DNA from 3 places in the Pseudomonas yamanorum genome. Region 2 is predicted to be linked to each of the others. Evidence: predicted binding sites of a transcription regulator. Region 2 holds the regulator's gene; each other region holds the start of a gene.
What was found. The regulator sigma-54, encoded in region 2, starts transcription at its own class of promoters, with help from an activator protein. The targets are predictions, from matches to a motif close to ANTGGCATNNANNTTGCTNT.

Region 1: the regulator sigma-54 is predicted to act here: its motif matches at 2,066-2,085, upstream of glnA (glutamate--ammonia ligase).
Region 3: the regulator sigma-54 is predicted to act here: its motif matches at 1,964-1,983, upstream of glnK (P-II family nitrogen regulator).

The regions. Positions count from the first base shown of each region.
Region 1 covers NZ_LT629793.1:3,035,679-3,041,244, forward strand. Annotated here, with positions in the region: gene typA (translational GTPase TypA) at 1-257, opposite strand, end outside; gene thiI (tRNA uracil 4-sulfurtransferase ThiI) at 397-1,851, opposite strand; gene glnA (glutamate--ammonia ligase) at 2,185-3,591, shown strand; gene BLU46_RS14365 (chorismate mutase) at 3,742-4,278, shown strand; gene glnL (nitrogen regulation protein NR(II)) at 4,670-5,566, shown strand, end outside.
Region 2 covers NZ_LT629793.1:4,532,110-4,537,675, forward strand. Annotated here, with positions in the region: gene BLU46_RS21295 (ZIP family metal transporter) at 1-31, shown strand, start outside; gene BLU46_RS21300 (HPr family phosphocarrier protein) at 70-342, opposite strand; gene rapZ (RNase adapter RapZ) at 359-1,216, opposite strand; gene ptsN (PTS IIA-like nitrogen regulatory protein PtsN) at 1,219-1,683, opposite strand; gene hpf (ribosome hibernation-promoting factor, HPF/YfiA family) at 1,696-2,001, opposite strand; gene BLU46_RS21320 (RNA polymerase factor sigma-54) at 2,077-3,570, opposite strand; gene lptB (LPS export ABC transporter ATP-binding protein) at 3,755-4,480, opposite strand; gene lptA (lipopolysaccharide transport periplasmic protein LptA) at 4,480-5,052, opposite strand; gene lptC (LPS export ABC transporter periplasmic protein LptC) at 5,039-5,566, opposite strand, start outside.
Region 3 covers NZ_LT629793.1:3,668,343-3,673,908, reverse strand. Annotated here, with positions in the region: gene BLU46_RS17210 (ammonium transporter) at 44-1,384, opposite strand; gene glnK (P-II family nitrogen regulator) at 1,419-1,757, opposite strand; gene BLU46_RS17200 (accessory factor UbiK family protein) at 2,179-2,439, shown strand; gene cfa (cyclopropane fatty acyl phospholipid synthase) at 2,492-3,604, opposite strand; gene BLU46_RS17190 (LysR family transcriptional regulator) at 3,839-4,747, shown strand; gene BLU46_RS17185 (YifB family Mg chelatase-like AAA ATPase) at 4,845-5,566, shown strand, end outside.

The DNA of each region.
Region 1 (5,566 bases), 1.5 Mb from region 2:
TCAACTTCGCCGCCGAAGTCGGCGTGGCCCGGGGTGTCCACGATGTTGATGTGGTAGCCGTTCCAGTTGATGGCGGTGTTTTTCGCCAGAATGGTAATACCGCGCTCTTTCTCCTGGTCGTTGGAGTCCATCACGCGCTCGTCGTTGAGCTCGTTGCGCTCCAGGGTGCCGGATTGACGCAAGAGTTTGTCTACCAGGGTGGTCTTACCATGGTCAACGTGAGCAATGATGGCGATGTTGCGTAGATTTTCGATCACTTGTGTATCTCGATCAGAGGATTCGGTGTGCTGACAGGTCGTGGCAGCGATTAACAGTAGAGTCAGGCCTTGCCGTTACAGCTTGACGGCAGAGTCGGGGGGCCGGTGACGCAGGCCACAGGCAAACAGCCCCGGGCTCTTAGCTCGGTCGATAAACGCGCACATTGGCATGCCCCTCACTGAGCAAATGGTGGGCATGCAGGCGACTCATCACGCCTTTGTCGCAATACAACAGGTACTGACGGCTGTCATCCAGTTCCTTGAAACGCGCATTCAATGCATAGAACGGCAGCGTTTGTACGTCGATGCCAGCAATTTCCAGCGGCTCGTCTTCAGCGGCATCCGGGTGACGGATGTCGATGATGATCTGACCGGCCAGAGCCTCGCTGACTTCTTCGATCTGCAAATCCTGGCCCAATTCGTCGATAACCCGATCGATCGGCACCAGTTTGGCGTTCTCAAGCGCTCGCTCGAGCACCGCCATGTCGAACTGTTGTTCTTCGTACTCCACGCGGTTGCGTTTGGCGTGGGTCTTGGGGTTCACCGAGATGACCCCGCAATATTCCGGCATGTGCTTGGCGAAATCCGCCGTGCCGATCTGGGTCGCCAGGTCGATGATGTCTTGCTTGTGACTGGCGATCAGCGGGCGCAATACCAGCTTCTCGGTCACAGAGTCGATCAACGACAGGTTCGGCAGGGTCTGGCTGGACACCTGGGAAATCGCTTCACCGGTGACCAATGCGTCGATTTCCAGCCGATCCGCGATTCGGGACGCAGCGCGCAACATCATACGCTTCAATACTACGCCCATATGACTGTTATCGACTTTCCCGAGAATTTCTCCCAGGACCTCCTCGAACGGAACGCTGACAAACAGGACCCGTTGCGAGCTGCCGTACTTCTTCCAGATGTAATGCGCGACTTCCATCACGCCCAATTCGTGTGCACGTCCGCCCAGGTTAAAGAAGCAGAAGTGGCTCATCAGCCCGCGGCGCATGATCTGGTAGGCCGCGACGGTGGAATCGAAACCGCCGGACATCAAGACCAGGGTCTGTTCCAGGGCACCCAGCGGGTAGCCGCCGATGCTGTCGTGCTGGCTGTGGATCACAAACAACCGTTGGTCGCGAATTTCCATCCGCACTTCAATTTGTGGCGCTTTCAGGGAAATTCCGGCGGCGCCGCACTCGCGACGCAGCTTGCTGCCCACGTATTTCTCGACATCCATGGAGCTGAACGGGTGCTTGCCGGCGCGTTTGCAACGCACCGAAAAAACCTTGCCCGCCAGCACATCGCCGTAGTGCTGTTTGCACTTTTCGGTGATGTCGTCGAAGTCACCCAACGGGTACTCGTCGACCTGCAGGAAATGCGCGATGCCCGGCACGCAGCTCAGGCGCTCGGTCATGTCCTTCAAGGCCTTGGGGTCTGTGAGGCGGGTTTCCAGTTCGAGATTGTCCCACACACCGTTCACCACCACAGCCGGGTCCAGATCGCGGAGCACGGCACGGATATTCTTGGCCAATTGACGGATGAAACGCATCCGGACCGGTCGGCTCTTGATGGTGATCTCGGGGAAGACTTTAACGATTAATTTCATGAAAACAGCGCGCGCAGGCCCAGCCGAAAAAGGGGGGCGCGGATTATAGCGGAAATCGCTCAAGGTTTAACCAGTTAATATGCATCGAACCTTTCGCGCACCAAAACGGGTCATAAACGAAAATTCGCGCTACATTGCGGTGCGCATTTTCTTCCGCTTCAGCGGATTGCACCTTTATAAGGGCGTTTTTGTGGCAAAAAACCCATGTCGGGGCACTGGCATGCAATTTGCTCTCTTGTGAGGCAGGTTGCCTTGGTCGAGTATTCGCGCCGGCATCACCCACATTCTAAGGGCTACTCCACTACCCCAGCCCGAAGCCACCCGGAGGACACTATGTCGAAGTCGGTTCAACTCATCAAAGATCATGACGTCAAATGGATTGATCTGCGCTTCACGGACACCAAAGGCACTCAGCACCACGTGACCATGCCGGCTCGCGACGCGCTGGATGACGCCTTCTTCGAAGAAGGCAAAATGTTCGACGGCTCCTCCATTGCCGGCTGGAAAGGCATCGAAGCTTCCGACATGATTCTGATGCCGGACGACAGCACCGCCGTACTCGACCCGTTCACCGAAGACCCAACGCTGATCATCGTCTGCGACGTGATCGAGCCTTCGACCATGCAAGGCTACGACCGTGACCCACGTGCGATCGCCAAGCGTGCCGAGGAATACCTGAAGTCGACCGGTATCGGCGACACCGTATTCGTAGGTCCGGAACCAGAATTCTTCATCTTTGATTCGGTCAAGTTCAAGTCCGACATCTCTGGCTCCATGTTCAAGATCTTCTCCGAACAAGGTTCGTGGATGTCCGACCAGGACGTGGAAGGCGGCAACAAAGGCCACCGTCCAGGTATCAAAGGCGGCTACTTCCCGGTTCCTCCGTTCGACCACGACCACGAAATCCGTACCTCCATGTGCAACGCCATGGAAGAGATGGGCCTGGTCATCGAAGTTCACCACCACGAAGTGGCGACTGCCGGCCAGAACGAAATCGGTGTGAAGTTCAACACCCTGGTTGCCAAGGCTGACGAAGTACAGACCCTGAAGTACTGCGTTCACAACGTGGCTGATGCCTACGGCCGTACCGCTACCTTCATGCCTAAGCCTCTGTACGGCGATAACGGTTCGGGTATGCACGTTCACCTGTCCATCGCCAAAGAAGGCAAGAACACCTTCGCTGGCGAAGGTTATGCCGGCCTGTCCGACACCGCCCTGTACTTCATCGGCGGCATCATCAAGCACGGTAAGGCCCTGAACGGCTTCACCAACCCGTCGACCAACTCCTACAAGCGTCTGGTCCCAGGTTTCGAAGCGCCAGTGATGCTGGCCTACTCGGCTCGCAACCGTTCCGCTTCGATCCGTATTCCTTACGTGTCCAGCCCTCGCGCTCGCCGTATCGAAGCCCGTTTCCCGGATCCGGCAGCCAACCCATACCTGGCCTTCGCTGCTCTGGTCATGGCGGGCCTGGACGGTATCCAGAACAAGATCCACCCTGGCGACGCCGCCGACAAAAACTTGTACGACCTGCCGCCTGAAGAGGCCAAAGAGATCCCACAAGTGTGTGGCAGCCTGAAAGAAGCCCTGGAAGAGCTGGACAAGGGCCGTGCGTTCCTGACCAAAGGCGGCGTGTTCAGCGACGACTTTATCGATGCCTACATCGCCCTGAAAAGCGAAGAAGAAATCAAGGTCCGCACCTTCGTACACCCACTGGAATACGAGCTGTACTACAGCTGCTGATCCGGTAGCGCTGCTTAACGTGGCGTGATGAAAAAGGGCCTCCTTCGGGAGGTCTTTTTTTTGCCTCGGGATAGCGCAGAGTCAGCCATCTGTTGTATTGACTGACACACCGTCATCGCGGGCACGCCCGCTCCCACAAGGAGATCACCGTTGAAACGTCGACTTGCGTTCGCCCTGCTGTGCTTCAGCGCCAATGTATTCGCCGCACCACCCACCCTCGCCCCACTGCTCGACAGCATCGCAGAACGACTGGCGATTGCCGACCAGGTGGCCCTGAGCAAATGGGACAGCCACAAGCCCGTCGAGGACCGTGCGCGGGAGCAGGACGTAATCGCCAGCGTCGTCGCCCAGGCGCCGAGCTACAAACTGGCACCGGCCCAGGCCGAGCAGTTTTTCTCAGCCCAGATCGAGGCGAACAAATTGGTGCAGTACGCCCACTTGTCCGACTGGCAACTGCAAGGCAAAGCCCCTAACGATCCACGCCCTGATTTGGTCGGGCAAATCCGCCCTAAACTGGACCTGCTGCAAAAACGCCTGCTGCAACAGCTGGCAGACTTCACCCCGGAGCGCAGCAACCCGCAATGTCCACAATGGCTGGCCCAGGCCAATCACGCGGCCGCACATGACCCAATGCACCAACTGACGATGATCCGCGCCACCGCCGAGCTGTGCCTCTATAAAATCTAAAATTGCGAACCCCATCAAAATGTGGGAGCGGGCTTGCTCGCGAAGGCGGTGTGTCAGTTGATATATGCATGACTGACACGCCGCCTTCGCGAGCAAGCCCGCCCCCACAATTTAGATCAGACCCATTCAGTCAATCAGTCGTTGCCACCAGCTTCCTGAACAGATCTTTCAAAACCGCACTATATTGGTGCGATACGCTGCACCCTTCCCACTTACGCAACCCATTTTGGTTCGAAACTTCCCGCGCAAGCTGGCAGAACGCCACAGTTTCGCGCCTTAACCTCCCATTTCAGGGCTTTAACGCTTCTTTTCGGAGCTTTGGTTTGGTTTTTGCATTTTCCTTGTATCAGCGCATGCCTCAAGGCCGCGCCTTGCTCCAAAAGAGGTCCTAATGACCATCAGCGACGCACTGCACCGCCTGCTACTCGACAACCTGACCACCGCGACCATTCTGCTCAATGACGAACTGCGCCTTGAGTACATGAACCCGGCGGCGGAAATGCTGCTGGCCATCAGCGGACAGCGCAGCCATGGGCAATTCATCAGTGAACTGTTCACTGAGTCGGCCGAGGCCTTGAGCTCATTGCGCCAGGCCGTGGAGCAGGCGCACCCGTTCACCAAGCGCGAAGCGATGCTCACCGCCCTCACCGGCCAGACCCTGACGGTCGACTACGCGGTTACACCGATCCTGAGCCACGGTGCCACTTTGCTCCTGCTGGAGGTGCACCCCCGGGATCGCCTGCTGCGCATTACCAAGGAAGAGGCGCAACTGTCCAAGCAGGAAACCAGCAAGATGCTGGTGCGTGGCTTGGCCCACGAGATCAAGAACCCCCTGGGCGGGATTCGCGGCGCCGCACAGTTGCTGGCCCGCGAGCTGCCGGACGAGAACCTCAAGGACTACACCAACGTCATCATCGAGGAAGCCGACCGCCTGCGTAACCTGGTGGACCGCATGCTCGGCTCCAACAAGCTGCCGTCGCTGGCGATGACTAACGTCCACGAAGTATTGGAGCGGGTTTGCCAGTTGGTAGAGGCCGAAAGCCAGGGCTGCATCACCTTGGTGCGCGACTACGACCCGAGCATTCCCGACGTATTGATCGACCGCGAGCAGATGATCCAGGCGGTGCTCAATATCGTACGCAACGCCATGCAGGCCATCAGCAGCCAGAACGAACTGCGCCTTGGCCGCATCAGCCTGCGCACCCGCGCGCTGCGCCAGTTCACCATCGGCCACGTGCGCCATCGCCTGGTGACCAAGGTCGAGATCATCGACAACGGCCCAGGCATC
Region 2 (5,566 bases):
GATGATGGTGATGGATACAGCATTGGGGTGAAGCCGCATTCGGCTTCACTCGGTCACAGGAAGGCGGGTTTACTCGCCTTCGTCGAAGTAGTTATTGATCAACTTCACCAGCGCATCCATCGCTTCCTGCTCTTGCTCGCCTTCGGTCTTCAGATGAATCTTCGTGCCCTTGCCCGCAGCCAGCATCATCATGGCCATGATGCTTTTGCCGTCGACCATGGATTCGGGAGTGCGCCCGGCGCGAATCTGGCAAGGGAACTGCCCGGCGACGCCGACGAACTTTGCCGAGGCCCGGGCGTGCAGGCCCAGCTTGTTGATGATTTCAATTTCCAGAGCGGGCATCGCGGAGGTGTTCCTTTCAGCTGAGGTCGCGGTGGCGAACCTGGACGTTCTTGAGGGTTTGTTGCAGCACCTGGCCCAAGCGTTCGGTCAGGTAGACGGAACGGTGATGGCCGCCGGTGCAGCCAATGGCGATGGTGACATAAGCCCGGTTGCTGGCCGCAAAACGCGGCAGCCACTTGAGCAGGTAGCTGGAAATGTCCTGGAACATCTCCTCGACATCCGGTTGCGCCGCCAAGTAATCGGCCACAGGTTGGTCCAGCCCGGACTGATCGCGCAGCTCCGGCTTCCAGTACGGGTTGGGCAGGCAGCGCACATCAAACACCAGGTCGGCATCCACAGGCATGCCGCGCTTGAAGCCAAACGACTCCACTAGAAAAGCAGTGCCCGGCTCCGGCTGATTCAGCAGGCGCAGCTTGATCGCATCCCGCAGTTGATACAGGTTCAGGCTGGTGGTGTTGATCTTGAGGTCGGCCAGGTCAATGATCGGTCCCAGCAGTTTGGTTTCGTCCTCGATGGCTTCGGCCAAGGAACGATGGGGACTGCTCAACGGGTGGCGACGACGGGTTTCGGAGAAGCGCTTGAGCAGCGTCTCTTCATCGGCGTCCAGGTACAGCACATCGCAGTGGATGTGCTTGGCCCGTACTTCTTCGAGCAGTTCCGGGAAACGTGTGAGGTGGCTGGGCAGGTTGCGCGCGTCGATCGATACGGCGACCAGCGGTTGCGCGAGCTCAGTGTGAATCAGGGCGCGTTCCGCCAGTTCCGGCAGCAGGCCAGCGGGCAGGTTGTCGATGCAATAGAAGCCGTTGTCCTCAAGAACATTGAGGGCCGTGCTTTTACCTGAGCCGGAACGGCCGCTGACGATGATCAAACGCATGATTAATGCCCGTTTTGTTCATCCAGGACAACCTGATAGAGCGCCTCATTGCTGGGGGCGCTGCGCAGTTTGTCGCGTACTTCTTTGCGGTCGAGCATGCTGGCGATTTGTCGAAGCAGTTCCAGGTGCGCATCGGTGGCGGCTTGCGGGACCAACAGTACAAACAGCAGGTCAACCGGGGCGCCGTCGATGGCATCGAAGTCGATAGGGGCGTCCAGGTGCAGCAGGGCGCTGACTGGAGACTCGCAGCCTTGCAGGCGGCAGTGAGGAATGGCGATGCCGTTGCCAAAGCCGGTCGAGCCGAGCTTTTCACGGGCAATCAGGGCCTCGTACACAGCTTGCGTATCCATTTCGGGCACTTCGCGGCCGATCAGGTTGGCAATTTGTTCGAGGGCACGCTTTTTACTGCCGCCCGGCACGTTCACGAGGGAACGGCCGGGGGTCAGGATGGTTTCAAGTCGGATCATGGGTGGGGAGTGTTAGCGGCCAGTGCCTTGAAGAAGGCTCTGCTGCTTTTCCTTATGCTTTTTAAGTTGGCGGTCAAGCTTGTCTGTGAGCAAGTCGATTGATGCATACATGTCTTCATGTTCGGCATTGGCGACCACTTCGCCACCAGGTATCTGAAGTGTCGCTTCAATTTTCTGCTGAAGCTTGTCGACCTTCATGATGACCTGCACGTTGGTGATCTTGTCGAAATGGCCCTCAAGCTTCCTCAGCTTCAGCTCGACGTATTCGCGCAATGGAGGGGTGACTTCTACATGGTGTCCACTGATGTTGACTTGCATACAGCTTCTCCTTCGTTGCCAGTGCATAAAGCGACGGGTAGGAATACCCGTCACTGGAACGCTATGGCCCGCCCGTCACATCAAACGCTTACGCTCGCTGGAAGGCGCGATCCCAAGGGACTCGCGGTACTTGGCGACGGTTCGACGGGCGACCTGAATGCCTTGTGCCTCCAGTAAACCAGCGATCTTGCTGTCACTCAACGGCTTTTTCTGATTTTCCGCGGCAACCAGTTTTTTGATGATCGCGCGGATCGCCGTGGACGAGCATTCGCCGCCTTCGGAGGTGCTGACGTGGCTGGAGAAAAAGTATTTCAGCTCATAAATACCCCGTGGGGTATGCATGAATTTTTGTGTGGTCACTCGGGAAATCGTTGATTCGTGCATGCCTACCGCCTCGGCGATGTCATGCAGAACCAACGGCTTCATTGCTTCATCGCCGTATTCCAGGAAGCCGCGCTGGTGCTCGACGATCTGGGTGGCGACTTTCATCAGGGTTTCGTTGCGGCTTTGCAGGCTCTTGATGAACCAGCGGGCTTCCTGCAACTGGTTGCGCATGAAGGTGTTGTCGGCGCTGGTGTCGGCGCGGCGTACAAAACCTGCGTATTGCGGATTGACCCGCAGGCGCGGTACCGATTCCTGGTTCAGCTCCACCAGCCAGCGCTCGTTGTCCTTGCGCACGATGACATCGGGCACGACATATTCGGCTTCACTGGACTCGATCTGCGATCCAGGGCGAGGGTTGAGGCTCTGTACCAGCTCGATGATCTGGCGCAGGTCATCTTCCTTGAGCTTCATGCGGCGCATCAGTTGGCTGTAGTCGCGGCTGCCCAGCAGGTCGATATAGTCGGTGACCAGGCGCTGCGCTTCGGCCAGCCATGGAGTCTTGGCCGGCAATTGGCGCAATTGCAGCAGCAGGCACTCGCTGAGGGTGCGGGCGCCGATGCCGGCGGGCTCGAATTGCTGGATGCGGTGCAGGACGGCTTCAATTTCGTCCAGTTCTATGTCCAGTTCCGGGTCGAAGGCCTCGAGGATCTCCTCAAGGGTCTCGTCCAGGTAGCCCTGATTGTTGATGCAATCGATCAGGGTCACAGCGATCAGGCGATCGGTATCGGACATCGGGGCCAGGTTCAGTTGCCAGAGCAAATGGCTCTGCAGGCTCTCGCCGGCGGACGTGCGGGTGGTGAAGTCCCACTCGTCATCATCATTGCTCGGCAGGCTGCTGGCGCTGGTCTGGTAGACGTCTTCCCAGGCGGTGTCCACGGGAAGCTCGTTGGGAATGCGTTCGTTCCATTCGCCTTCCTCAAGGTTGTCCACCGTGGGGGCGGTTTCCTGGTAGGAGGGTTCCTGTACGTCGGGGTTGGGCTTTTGCTCGATGTTGTCGGCCAGCGGGTCTGCATTATCGAAGTCGTCGCCTTCTTCCTGGCGTTCGAGCATCGGATTGGACTCCAGGGCCTCCTGGATTTCCTGTTGCAGGTCCAGGGTCGACAATTGGAGCAGGCGGATGGCCTGTTGCAGCTGCGGTGTCATCGTCAGCTGCTGGCCCATTCTCAGGACTAGCGATGGTTTCATGGCAGGGGCTTAACACCTTATTCGCCGGCGCAATGCGCCATCCACGACAGGGCGCGTGAGCGCCAAACATAAGCAAATTATATGCCTGATATCGGGGGCTTTGCCTAGAGCGCGGTAACAATAAAAATAATGAGGTTTTTATTGACTACCGCGCTCCATGGCGAATGGCCTGATACCACCGTGTTTACAGGCGGAACTCGTGACCCAGATACACTTCCTTGACCAGTTCGTTGGCCAGGATAGTGGCGGAGTCACCTTCGGCAATCAGCTGTCCATCGTTGACGATATACGCGGTTTCGCAGATATCGAGGGTCTCGCGGACGTTGTGGTCGGTGATCAACACACCGATGCCCTTGGCCTTGAGATGATGGATGATCTGCTTGATGTCGCCGACGGAGATCGGGTCGACACCGGCGAATGGTTCGTCCAGCAGGATGAACTTCGGCGCAGTGGCCAGGGCGCGGGCGATTTCCACACGACGCCGCTCGCCGCCGGAAAGGCTCATGCCGAGGTTGTCGCGAATGTGGTTGATATGGAATTCCTGCAGCAGGCTTTCCAGCTCTTTCTTGCGCCCGGCGCGGTCGAGTTCCTTGCGGGTCTCGAGGATGGCCATGATGTTGTCGGAAACCGACAGTTTGCGGAAGATCGATGCTTCCTGGGGAAGATAGCCGATACCCGCCTGCGCACGACCGTGCATAGGCTGGTGGCTCACGTCCAGGTCGTCGATCAGCACGCGGCCTTGATCGGCCTGTACCAGGCCGACGATCATGTAGAAGCAGGTGGTCTTGCCGGCACCGTTGGGGCCGAGCAAGCCGACGATCTGCCCGCTGTCGATCGACAGGCTGACGTCGCGCACGACCTGACGGCTTTTATAGGCCTTGGCCAGATGCTGGGCTTTCAGGGTTGCCATTAATTCGCCTTCTTCGCGTCGGGTTTCGGCGCCGGCTGGGCTGCGCCCGGTTTCTGCTTCGGCTGGATAACCATGTCGATACGCGGCTTCGGCGTACTGATTTTCGAGCCGGTGGCGCGACCGGCCTGGGCAATCTGCTTCACCGTGTCGTAGACGATTTTTTCGCCGTCGGTGGTGTTGCCGTCATTGATGACGCGGGCCTGGTCGATCAGCACGATACGGTTTTGCTGGGCGTGGTACTGGATCGTCTTGCCATAGCCTTTGACCGGCGTAGGGTCGCCCACTTTCTGCAGCTGTTCGAAATACGCCAGGTTGCCCACCGAAGTGACCACGTCGATATCGCCTGCCGGGGTGCGAGTCAGTGTCACGGTATTACCCGTCACTTTCATCGAGCCTTGGGTGATGATCACGCTGCCGGTGTAGGTCGCGATACCTTGCTTGTCATCCAGCTGCGCATCGTCAGCCTGAATGTGGATCGGTTGCTGGCTATCGTTCGGCAGAGCCCAGGCGCTCACGCTTCCCAGTGCTGCGCCCAGGCCGAGCAAAATAGGGAGGGTTTTAACGAGCCTCATACTGTCCTCTTACGTTCGATAGCAGGTGTATCCTGCTTTCTTTCAAATACGCTTTCATTCCCTTGCCAGTCGATACACCGCCAGCGCCGTCAATTCTAACGTCTTGCTCGGTCTGCGCATATTGCTTCTGTGGGAATACGGTCATGCGACTGCTGGTAATAATGGTCTCGCGGTCCTTGGCGTCGGTACGGGCTACGCGAACCGAGTCAATCAATTCCACTTGGGTGCCGTCCGGGTTGACTTCGCCACGCTCGCTGGTGACGTGCCACGGAAATTCGGCACCGCGATACAGGTTCATGTCCGGCTTGGTCAATAAGGTGACCTCGGATGCCTTCAAGTGTTCGACCTTGTCAGAGGTCATTTCATACTGAACCTTGCCATCCGGCAGGTACTGAATGCTGTGGGCGTTGATGGCGTAATAGTCGATAGCGCTCTCGTCAACCTGGGCAACAGGCTTGTCGAGGAAGCGCTCCGGGCTGATATTCCAATAACCGACCGCGAGAAAAACCGCGGC
Region 3 (5,566 bases), 860 kb from region 2:
GCAAAAAAATGCCCGGCAAGCCGGGCATCTTTTTTTCGCGTACTTACAAGTTGTAGCCGCGCTCGTTGTGTTGCGCCAGGTCGAGGCCGACAGCCTCTTCTTCTTCGGTCACCCGCAGGCCCATCACAGCGTCCAGCACCTTGAGGATGATGAACGTCACGATGGCGGTGTAGATGACGGTGAAGCCGACGCCTTTGCACTGGATCCAGACTTGTGCAGCGATATCAGTGGTGGTGGCGTTGAAGCCGCCCATCGCTGGTGCCGCGAACACACCGGTCAGGATCGCGCCGAGGATACCGCCGATACCGTGTACGCCGAAGGCGTCCAGGGAGTCGTCGTAGCCCAGTTTGCGTTTCAGGGTAGTGGCGCAGAAGAAGCACACTACACCGGCCGCCAGGCCGATCACCAGGGCGCCCATCGGGCCCACGGTGCCCGCAGCTGGAGTGATTGCCACCAGGCCAGCAACCACACCCGAGGCAATGCCCAGCGCGCTTGGCTTACCGTGGGTGACCCACTCGGCGAACATCCAGCCCAGCGCCGCCGCAGCGGTAGCGATCTGGGTGACCAGCATCGCCATACCGGCAGTGCCGTTGGCCGCAGCAGCGGAGCCGGCGTTGAAGCCGAACCAGCCGACCCACAGCATGGCCGCGCCCACCAGGGTGTAACCGAGGTTGTGCGGTGCCATTGGGGTGGTTGGGAAGCCTTTGCGCTTGCCGAGTACCAGGCACGCTACCAGGCCGGCAACACCGGCGTTGATGTGCACCACGGTGCCGCCTGCGAAGTCCAGTACGCCCCAGTCGCCCAGCAACGAACCCGGACCGCCCCATACCATGTGGGCAATCGGTGCGTAGACCAGGGTGAACCAGACGCCCATGAAGATCAGCATCGCGGAGAACTTCATACGCTCGGCGAACGCACCGACGATCAGCGCCGGGGTGATGATCGCGAAGGTCATCTGGAAGGTCACAAACACGGCTTCAGGGAACAACGCCGCCGGGCCGGTGATGCTGGCCGGGGTCACACCCGAAAGGAACAGTTTGGACAAGCCACCCACAAAGGAGTTGAGGTTGACGACGCCTGCTTCCATACCGGTGGTATCGAACGCCATGCTGTAGCCGTAGACGAACCACAGGATGGTGATCAGGCCGGTGATGGCGAAGCACTGCATCATCACGGAAAGAATGTTTTTGGAGCGAACCATGCCGCCGTAGAACAGCGCGAGGCCTGGAATGGTCATGAACAGTACCAGCGCGGTGGACGTAAGCATCCACGCAGTGTCGCCGGAATTGAGGACTGGAGCTGGTACTGGGTCCGCCGCCATGGCCAGGGCCGGCATTACGAGGGACAACAGGGCTCCTAGCCCTGCGAATTTACGCAGAGTCATATTGTTTTCTCCTGGGGCGTTGGGGTTTGGCGGCTTAGATTGCGTCGGTATCGGTTTCGCCGGTACGGATGCGAATAGCCTGTTCCAGATTGACCACGAAGATCTTGCCGTCACCGATCTTGCCGGTGTTGGCGGCCTTGGTTATCGCCTCGATAACCCGGTCAAGATCCTTGTCGTCAATGGCGACATCAATCTTCACCTTTGGCAGGAAATCGACCACGTATTCCGCGCCGCGATACAGCTCGGTGTGACCCTTCTGCCGACCGAAGCCTTTGACCTCAGTAACGGTAATGCCCTGCACGCCGATCTCGGACAGTGACTCGCGTACATCGTCCAACTTGAACGGCTTGATGATGGCAGTGACTAGCTTCATGAAAACTCTCTCCCGAATTGGTGGACTTGCCCCAGGAAAACAAACCCGTCTCAAGTCTAAGCGCAGTGCCTGGCTTTGTAACGCTTCGTCGCCTTGGCATTTGCCATTGCGACGCTCGCTAACCACTGGTGACGAAACACCTACCCCGCTCCGTCGGCGCACTGCATCGTCACAGCGACTGCATCAGTGCATGGGTCATGATCGTCTAAGCAGAAAGCTTGCCAGCTCCGTAAAAATCACTGAAATCAGTCCTTTGTTCGCTCGCGCCCACCTACCGGGCGCCACGACGGCGAAGATACGCACGAAAACGGTGCGCGACCGCCCGTCCCCATGCGCGAAAAGCGTGCGCCACCGCTGCTGGAAATGACTATAGACGCTGCGTGATACACTGCCGGCCAACAGATTTTCCGGACGATTTCCCATGCTCGCGCCCAAAGACCTCCTCGACGCCCTGAGCGGCCACGCCTCCCGCCTGTTCAGCAGCGACACGCCGCTGCCACGCAATGAAATTGAAAGCCAGTTCAAGGCGCTGCTGCAAAGCGGTTTCAGCAAGCTGGATCTGGTAAGCCGGGAAGAGTTTGATAGCCAGATGGTGGTGTTGGCGCGCACTCGGGCGCGGTTGGAAAGCCTTGAGGCCAAGGTGGCGGAGCTGGAAGCGCGATTGACGCCGGCCGCCGAATAAACCGGCCCAACCGGGGCAGGTTTCGCCTGTCCCCGTTAAACCGCTGTAACCCTCAGCTCACCCGCTGATACCCGCCGACAACGCCCTTCTTCGACAATACCCACTGCCACAACTGGATATCCCGCGCGCGAAACGCCCCTGCACACGACAGCAGGTAATAGCGCCACATCCGGTAGAAACGCCGCCCGAAGGTTTCGGCGAAGTCCGGCCAAGCCAGTTCGAAGTTCTCGCACCAGGCCATCAGTGTCTTGTCGTAATCGGCGCCAAAGTTGTGCAAATCCTCGGCAACAAACAGCCCGTCCATGGCGTCGCCGATCTGCCCGATCGAGGGCAAATCACCGTTGGGAAAGATGTATTTGTCGATCCACGGGTCCGGCGTGCTGTTGCGTTGGTTCTTGCCGATGGTGTGCAACAGGAACAGGCCGTCGTCCTTCAGGCAGCGGTTGGCCACCTCCATATACGCCCGATGGTTCTTGCGCCCCACATGCTCAAACATGCCGACGCTGGCGATATGGTCGAATTGCTCGTCGATGTCCCGATAGTCCTGCAAACGAAACTCGATCGGCAGATGTGCATACTTGGCGCGGCCCCACTCCGCCTGCTCCTTGGAGATGGTCACACCCACGCACTCCACGCCATAGTGCTCGGCCGCATGGCTCATGAAACTGCCCCAGCCACAGCCGATATCCAGCACGCGCATGCCCGGCTTGAGACCGAGCTTTTTACAGATCAGGTCCAGCTTGGCGAACTGCGCCTGCTCCAGGGTGGTGGCATCTTTCCAGTAGCCACAGGTGTACGTCATGCGCGAGTCGAGCATGCGCGCGTAGAAGTCATTGCCAAGGTCGTAGTGCGCCTCGCCGACTTGCCAGGCGCGCTTCTTGTTTTGCAGATTCAGCCAGCGGGAGCTGAACGCGTGAAACAACAAGGTGGCCGGGTTGGCCTGGTCGATCACCCCAGAGCGCATGAGGCGGTAGAAAAACTCATCCAGCGCCTCGGCGTCCCAACCGCCATCCATGTAGTCCTCGCCAAGGCCAAGGTTGCCTTTGGCCAGGGCCAGGTCGAACGTAGCACTGTGGTGCAGTTGCATATCCGCAGCCGACGGCCCGTTTACCTCAATCTGCGCCTGCGCCAGCAACTCCTTAACGAAGCGCGCTCCCTGAGACATCTCATCAGAACCGGAAAAAGAATGACGCGTTTTGTTAAGCACAATTGCTCTCCAGAAATAGCGTTGCCTTTGATTCATACACTGCGAGAAATCTGGCCATGGAAGCGTCTGGCAAGGCCCTCAAGGCATCACCGGGTACGCTGGCTGGGAACAGATGTAACAAATCTTATCCAGCCATTTTTTAAAGATATAATGAATTAATCTTATGAAAACCATGCGAAATTGGAATGCAAAATGGACATCAGGGCGCTTCGTTATTTCGTAGAAGTCGTGGACCAGCAGAGCTTTACCAAAGCCGCAGTAAAGCTGCACCTGACCCAGCCAACGGTCAGCAAAATGGTGCAGCAACTTGAAACGAGCCTTGGCTTGAGGCTGCTGGACCGCATGGGAAAACGCTTCACCCTGACGGACGCCGGTGAAATTGTGCTCAAGCGCGCCAAGGAAATGATCGCACTGCACGATGAGATGACCGTTGAGCTGCAAGACTTGCAGCAAGTCGAACGCGGCGCCCTGCGCATGGGACTGTCGCCCTCCACCCACCTCGCACTGGCGCCGATCTTTGCGGAATATCACGCCCGCTACCCGAAGATCGAACTGAAACTGTTCGAAAGCGGCGGCAACGTCACCATTCAGGACCTGCGCCAAGGCACCCTGGAGTTCGGCACCATCCTGGACTCGCCGCGCGTGGCGGATATCTGGTCCGAATTTGAATCCATGCCCTTGTTCGAATCGCCGCTGTGCCTGCTCGCGCCCCATGATTCGCCCTGGCAGGGACGCAGCTCGGTGGAGCTGAGCGAACTGCAAGCCTGCGAATTCATCTTTTACGATGACACCTTCACCCTGAACCAATTCGTACTCGACGCCTGCGCCCTGGCCGGTTTTGAGCCGCGTATCAGCGGGCGCAGTAGCCAATGGGACTTTATCGCCTCCCTGGTACGCCTGGGTGTGGGCATCACCCTGCTGCCCCGGGCGTTCTGCGACACCCTTGATGCCAACCAATTCAGCATCGCGGAAATACAGTCGCCGGCCCTGAACTGGCGGCTGATGCTGGCGTGGCGTCGGCAGTGCAAGCTGTCGTTTGCGGCGCAGGCGTGGTTGACGTTGGCGAAGGAGTTTTTGTGTGTGCCACCGCCCAGCCAGTAGCCCGATACGTTCTGTAAAACCTCGCCGCTGCGTTGCGCCAGCGCTGGACTACCCTTGAAAAACCGCAGGAAGCGGCCACTCATTTCAAGGAACGAGCATGTCCCTCGCCATCGTCCACAGCCGCGCCCAGATTGGCGTTGAAGCCCCCGCCGTCACTGTCGAGGTGCACATGGCCAACGGCTTGCCTTCGCTGACGCTGGTAGGCCTGCCGGAAACCGCCGTCAAGGAAAGCAAAGACCGCGTGCGCAGTGCCATTCTCAATTCTGCGCTGCAATACCCGTCCCGCCGCATCACCCTCAACCTCGCGCCCGCCGACCTGCCCAAGGACGGCGGGCGTTTTGATTTGGCGATTGCGTTGGGGATTCTCGCCGCCAGTGTGCAGGTACCGGCGCTGACCCTCGATAACGTGGAATGCCTGGGAGAGCTTGCACTGTCAGGCGAGGTGCGGGCGGTAAAAGGGGTATTGCCAGCAGCGCTGGCGGCGCGCAAGGCCGGGCGCACTTTGATCGTGCCACGGGCCAATGCGGAAGAGGCGTGCCTGGCCTCGGGATTGAAGGTGATTGCGGTGGATCATCTGCTGCAAGTGGTGGCGCACCTGAACGGTCACGTGCCGATCGAACCCTTCGTTTCCAGTGGCCTGATGTACTTGAACAAACCTTACCCGGACTTGAGTGAAGTGCAGGGCCAACTGGCAGCCAAACGCGCACTGCTGATTGCCGCCGCGGGCGCCCACAACCTGTTGCTCAGCGGGCCACCGGGCACGGGCAAAACCTTGCTCGCCAGCCGTCTGCCGGGGCTGTTGCCGCCCTTGAGTGAACA